2 linked regions of the Panacibacter microcysteis genome follow. Each later gene encodes a partner of the first gene's protein in a complex. Links are inferred from orthologs where the notes say so. Each region holds a gene or a part of one and is shown in the gene's direction. Other genes may lie near its edges. The genes, in order: accB and accD.

The links.
Region 2: the proteins of accB (region 1) and accD are in contact, whole or in part, in a solved structure (PDB 8UXZ), measured with the Escherichia coli proteins. The link is inferred for Panacibacter microcysteis from one-to-one orthologs.

Annotation. Positions count from the first base shown.
Region 1 is NZ_JADWYR010000002.1:159,426-162,701, forward strand. What follows is about bases 186-3,126. They hold accB (acetyl-CoA carboxylase biotin carboxyl carrier protein), read left to right. Parts: upstream 186-1,383; coding sequence 1,384-1,869; downstream 1,870-3,126. Other genes in these bases: efp (elongation factor P), read left to right, coding at 634-1,200; accC (acetyl-CoA carboxylase biotin carboxylase subunit), read left to right, coding at 1,985-3,126. In the rest of the region: I5907_RS12620 (fibronectin type III domain-containing protein), read left to right, coding at 1-169; more of accC, read left to right, coding at 3,127-3,276. UniProt on the Escherichia coli protein: This protein is a component of the acetyl coenzyme A carboxylase complex; first, biotin carboxylase catalyzes the carboxylation of the carrier protein and then the transcarboxylase transfers the carboxyl group to form malonyl-CoA.
Region 2 is NZ_JADWYR010000002.1:344,196-347,293, forward strand. Bases 1-2,763 are described here. They hold accD (acetyl-CoA carboxylase, carboxyltransferase subunit beta), read left to right. Parts: upstream 1-797; coding sequence 798-1,730; downstream 1,731-2,763. Other genes in these bases: secDF (protein translocase subunit SecDF), read right to left, coding at 1-269; I5907_RS13390 (hypothetical protein), read left to right, coding at 2,160-2,763. In the rest of the region: more of I5907_RS13390, read left to right, coding at 2,764-2,876; SsrA-binding protein SmpB, read left to right, coding at 3,039-3,098.

The DNA of each region.
Region 1 (3,276 bases):
TGCTGTAATAAAAATAACAGATGTGTATGGCAGGGCAGTTATGCAGGCAAATGCAGGCATATCAAGCACGCAACTGGATGTGAGTAAGTTGAAACCCGGTAGTTATTTTGTTACTGTTCTTACGAAAGAAGGCACAGTAATGCATAATACAAAGTTTGTGAAGTACTAACTTTAAGTTTAACTTTAGAGCAGGCCGTCGTGATTCTTCACGATGGCCTTTTTTTGTGAGTAAAAGATAGGCATAGTGTACCGGGCTGCGTTACTACTATATAGCTGCCGTTGCGTCGCACTCTTGTACTGTTTGGAAGTAAACTCAGCATATGCAATCTTGTTGCTGCCTTACTGCCAGGCTTTTGGCGGGGTGTTTTACAAAACTGTAACCGGTACTTGTTTTCCTGTTGCAGGCCGGGAAAAAGGAACGCTGCAGCCGCCATAAAAAACGGAAGTACAAGTGAGTGACACAACAGCAGATGCCATGAAAACCTGTGCCGGTATCATACAATAAACACAATGCTACAGGCACTTGCATCACTGGTTGTTCAAAACCGGTACAGCGCCGGAAAGAAGAAAATTCCATCTTCAAAATGTAAAACTCAATTCATACATTTGCGCCCTATTCATAAAATACTTCTTATGGCAACAACATCAGATATAAGCCGCGGCCAGATTCTGAAATTAGACGGAAGCCTATATTCAGTAGTGGAATTTGGCGAAAACAAAACTGCACGTGCTGCAGCAAAAGTGTGGGCCAAATTGAAAGGCGTTGACAATAATCGTACAATAGAAAAAACATGGAACAGTGGTGAAACAATTTTTCCTGTGCGTGTAGAGAAAAAAGCGTTCCAGTATTTATACAAGGACGAGTCTGGCTACAACCTCATGAACAATGAGACGTTTGAGCAGATCGCTTTGGGCGAGGAAATGATTGATGCGCCTCAATTTTTAAAAGATGGGAGCGAAGTTTTTGTATTTATCAATACAGAAACAGAGCAGCCAATTGGTGCTGAACTTCCTGAAAAGATCGTTATGCAGATCACTTATTGCGAGCCGGGCGTTCGTGGCGATACCGCTACCCGTGCCCTGAAACAGGCTACCGTAGAGACAGGTGCCATTGTTAACGTACCTCTTTTTGTGAACGAGGGAGAGTTCATTCGCGTAAATACAAAAACAGGTGAGTACGTAGAAAGAGTAAAGGAATAAAACCTTGTACAGCTTATAAATGAAAGGGCGGCCAAACACCGTCCTTTTCTTATACATACACGAAAAACAAGCCTGAAAAGAGAAATAAGAAATTCGGCAATTTTTTATCAAAAATTACCTACTTTGCCCCTCCTTTCGGGGTAAAATCGCTTAAAAACATTCAAAATCCCAAAAATTCTATTTATGGACTTCAAGCAGATCCAGGAACTTATCAAGATCATTAACAAGAGTAACATTGGGGAATTAAGTATAGAAGAAAAGGATTTCAAAATTACGATCAAACAAAAAGAAGATGCTGTGCAAACAGTTGTAGCAGCACCGGCACCGGTATATGCCCAGGCACCTGTAGCGATGTCAGCAGCACAGCCAGCCTCTTCTGCGCCTGCTGCATCAGCCGCAACCACTCCTGCAGCGCCAAAAGCAGATAATCTTATAACCATAAAGAGCCCGATGATCGGTACTTTTTACCGCAAATCATCACCAGATAAGCCGTCATTTGTAGAAGTGGGTGATGAGGTAGCACCGGGCAAAACAGTTTGTATCATCGAAGCCATGAAACTGTTCAATGAAATTGAAAGTGAAGTAAGTGGTAAGGTAGTTAAAGTGTTGGTTGATGATGCCAGCCCTGTAGAATACGATCAACCATTGTTCCTGGTTGAACCCGCATAATATGTTTATGAAGGCAATTTGAAATTGTTGCATGCCGCTAACCGCGTCAACTTTTCAACTTGCCTTTTGTTTTAAAGCATATTCAATATTCCAGTCACATTCTCAACTCGAAAAAATGTTTAAAAAAGTACTGATAGCCAATCGTGGCGAGATAGCCCTGCGTGTTATAAGAACCTGTCGCGAAATGGGTATTAAAACCGTAGCGGTGTATTCAACCGCAGATAAAGACAGCCTGCATGTAAAATTTGCTGATGAGGCGGTGTGCATTGGCAAGCCTCAAAGCAGCGAATCTTATTTAAATATTCCGCACATTATGGCCGCTGCAGAAATAACCAATGCAGATGCTATACACCCGGGTTACGGGTTTCTTGCAGAGAATGCCAAGTTCTCTAAAATATGTGCCGATCATGGTATTAAATTCATTGGGCCAACACCAGACATGATCAATTCTATGGGTGATAAAATCACGGCTAAAGATACAATGATCAAAGCAGGCGTTCCGGTGGTGCCGGGCGGCGAGGGTTTACTCGAAAGTGTTGAGCAGGCTAAAGGGCTGGCAAAAGAAATCGGTTACCCGGTAATCTTAAAAGCAACCGCCGGTGGTGGTGGTAAAGGTATGCGTGTGGTATTTGAAGAAAGTGAGCTCGAGCGCAACTATACAATGGCTAAAACCGAAGCTGCCGCCGCATTTAAGAATGACGGCGTATATATGGAAAAGTTTGTGGAAGAACCACGCCATATAGAGATACAGGTTGCAGGAGACAGGTATGGTACAGTGTGCCACCTGAGTGAAAGGGATTGTTCCATACAGCGCCGCCACCAAAAACTGGTAGAGGAATCGCCGTCTCCTTTTATGACGCCGGAGTTGCGTGATAAAATGGGAGCTGCCGCTATCAAAGCTGCATCGGCCATTAATTATGAAAGTGTTGGCACCATTGAGTTCCTGGTAGATAAACACCGCAATTTCTACTTTATGGAAATGAATACCCGTATACAGGTAGAACATTGCGTTACCGAAGAAGTAATCAATTTCGATCTTATCAAAGAACAGATTAAGATTGCAATGGGCGAAAAGATTTCGGGCCAGAATTACACCCCGCAAATGCACGCAATTGAGTGCCGCATCAATGCAGAAGACCCTTATAACGACTTTCGTCCATCACCCGGTAAAATCACCACGCTAAATACACCTGGTGGTCATGGCGTACGTGTAGATAGCCACGTTTATACCGGCTACACAATTCCGCCTTATTACGATTCTATGATTGGTAAGCTGATCGCCGTTGCGCGTACAAGAGATGAGGCCATCGATACCATGTACCGGGCACTAAGTGAATATGTAATTGAAGGTGTAAAAACCACGATTCCTTTTCACCTGCAGCTTATGCAAAATGAGAATTTCAGAAA
Region 2 (3,098 bases), 180 kb from region 1 along the record:
AGTCCAATCTTACTTTCTTCTGTGCTGTCAAGCAAACGTTGCAGGCGCTCTTTTTCCAGGTTGTCCAAAGAGTCTGCATATGCTGCGGCACGCTCTGCATCACCGGGGTATTTGGCAGAAGCTGGAGGGTAGTAAGATTTAACCCAGGCAGCCGCTTTTTCTTCCTGGGCTTTCTCATGGTTGCGTACCATCCATGTAAATGATAATTGATAGAGGCAGATAATGACAAGCAAGATGGTAAAGAACCGCACCAAACCTTTAAGTTGCATATAGTACTGGGTTTACAAAATTTTTGTGAGCGGCAAAGATAATGGTTTGATATGTAAATAGCACAGCAAAAAAAAGCCCTCTCAGACGCCATTTTACTAAAGAATAAGCCGGTTTATAATTGATTTTTAAGGTAATCAGATGCATTGCCTGCGTTACCCGTCTTATTTGTTTAAACTGGCAGTGCAAAAACCTTTTTTATTGTTGGCCCGGCATTCGTCATTATGGCATCACCTGTTGCGTCGCACTCTTGTGCAGCATATCATCAGGCAGCAGCTTCGCTGCAGTCTTCGTAAACCAAAACGACAATCATTATACAAATGCTCACGTGATTGTTGGCATTAGATTTTGCTGCAACGTTTATATAAGCTGTTATACAAGATTGCTCTTCCGGCATCATATATACCTGGCTGGCAGTCAGGCTATAACCGGCTTTGACGCTTTCCCCAAAAGCCTGATCCTAAATTATTTTTATGAAAAAACTCGTAATTGGTTAAACTCCTTATTTTTGTCTCCTTCAAAAAGCCTTTATGACAACAAAAAAGGAAGAGGATTTTGAGAACAATCTTTCAGGAAATGAGGCAGCAGCATCGAACGTTCAGCATGGCGAGCCCAGACAAAAGTGGTATAAGCGCTTACGAAAAGGAATTACAACATCTACTGCAGACAAAAAAGAAACACCGGAAGGTCTTTGGAACAAATGCCCCGAGTGTAACTATATAACCACAACAACAGAATTGCAGGAAAACCTTTTTGTTTGTCCAAAATGCAATTACCACCACCGCATCAGCAGCGAAGATTATTTCGACATTCTTTTCGACAACAGGGAATATGATATTATGTATGATAATATCGTAAGTAAAGACTTTTTAGGTTTTACTGACCTAAAGCCATATCAAAAAAGACTGGACGAAATACATGCTAAAACAGATTTAAAAGATAGTATGCGCGTGGCTGTTGGTAAAGTAAACGGCCAGGAACTGGTGGTTGCCTGTATGGATTTTGAATTTATTGGCGGATCACTCGGCAGCGTTATGGGAGAGAAGTTTAGCCGTGCTGTGGACTATTGTCTTGAGCACAAACTGCCTTATCTCGTGATTAGCAAAAGCGGCGGCGCACGTATGATGGAAAGTGCTTTTAGCCTGATGCAACTTGCAAAGACAAGCGGAAAACTGGCACAACTAAGTGAAGCCCGCCTGCCGTATATTTCATTACTTACAGACCCTACTTTTGGCGGAATTTCTGCAAGTTTTGGTATGCTGGGAGATATGAATATTGCAGAGCCTGGCGCGTTGATAGGTTTTGCTGGCCCGCGTGTAATTAAAGAAACAATAAAGAAAGATCTGCCACCGGGTTTTCAAAGAAGCGAGTTTTTACTGGAGCACGGATTTCTTGATTTTATCATCGACAGAAAAAAATTGAAAGACAGGCTTTCTCAGTTGATTGTGCTGCTAAGGAATTAACTCTATATTCATCATGAACCCAACCCGTTATTTACTTACACTTACATAATGTGTAATTTTTTTTGTTGCAAATACGCTGGAAACATATGAGATAACAGATAGTGAAACTAAGGTCATCACACATGGCAAATCGGATAATTATGTTTCCCGGGGTAATGCAAACAACATTACAAAAAGAATATCTCTAAGCTTTGCTGAACGCGATAACTGTTACCACTTTCTTACCGATAGCAACTTTAAAGTACTGCGTAGATACATTTCTCTAATAACATCTTATGACAGAGGCTACGACGTAATTGCTCAAAAAAGTAATAACGATACTTTCTACAATTATTTGAGAAAACCAGGTTCTAATACTGTGTATATGATTGGGAGCGCACTTTCAAATCTTTCAAAGTTATTTCAAAAGACAAAAATACTGACCTGGAAATGGCCAGATCGAAAGCCAAATTATACCCTGGCACCGGTAACGAGTTTTATATTACACTCGATGATGCACTTAAATACACTGTATTGCTGTCTATCAATTATGAGGGTGGGTCAGCCACAACCAAAGTTTTGTATAAACAAAATTTTTATTGTAACCAGGTGGTCAATGTAAATAGCTTACAGCACAACTCCTATCTTTTTGAGGGAAAACTTTTCCAATTGACTTTTTGTCCAAATGATATGCTTATTGAAATTAAAAACGTTGCAACCGATTCTGCGCTAGTGTCTTTTCATGCATCAAAAGATTCAATTATTGCGTTTGCAAGTACAGAAATAAGTAAAAATGAAGTATCATCCAGGCCGCCAAATATTATATGGAGCTTAAAGTATAATAGTAATACCTCAAACAAGAAAGATTTACGTGCAAAAGATTTTTTCAGGGCCATCAATGCACATGAACTATCACTAACAGCGGAAAGGGTGGGAGATAAAGTTGTTTTGAAGATAGGAGAATCTCATGAAAATTCTGTTAGCAAAAGTGGATGTTATGCGCCTGGCGGGTTTAGCGGAGGCGGTGGTTTCAGCGGCAGGGTTTATGTGTTGCCATCATATTCTTTTCATGCACAATCTGAGACTTTTTTCAAGACCATAATGAAGACTCCGGAATCGCCCATTATTTTATTTCAGGATGTTATGACCCAAAATCCGATAAACTAAAAAATTTTGACAACAATGCTATTAGTGTAGCGACCGCTATAAGCATATTCAGCATGAGTAATAAGCTATATTATCTTTTTTGGTCAACAGCCGGCAATAAGCTTGCTGTTGCAGAATTTGATTGATTAATTCAGACTATTTTTGCAGGCTCACACAGACGCTATGGCAAAGGAAATGAACAACAGGCAAGCTTACTACAATTACTACATCGATGATAAATAT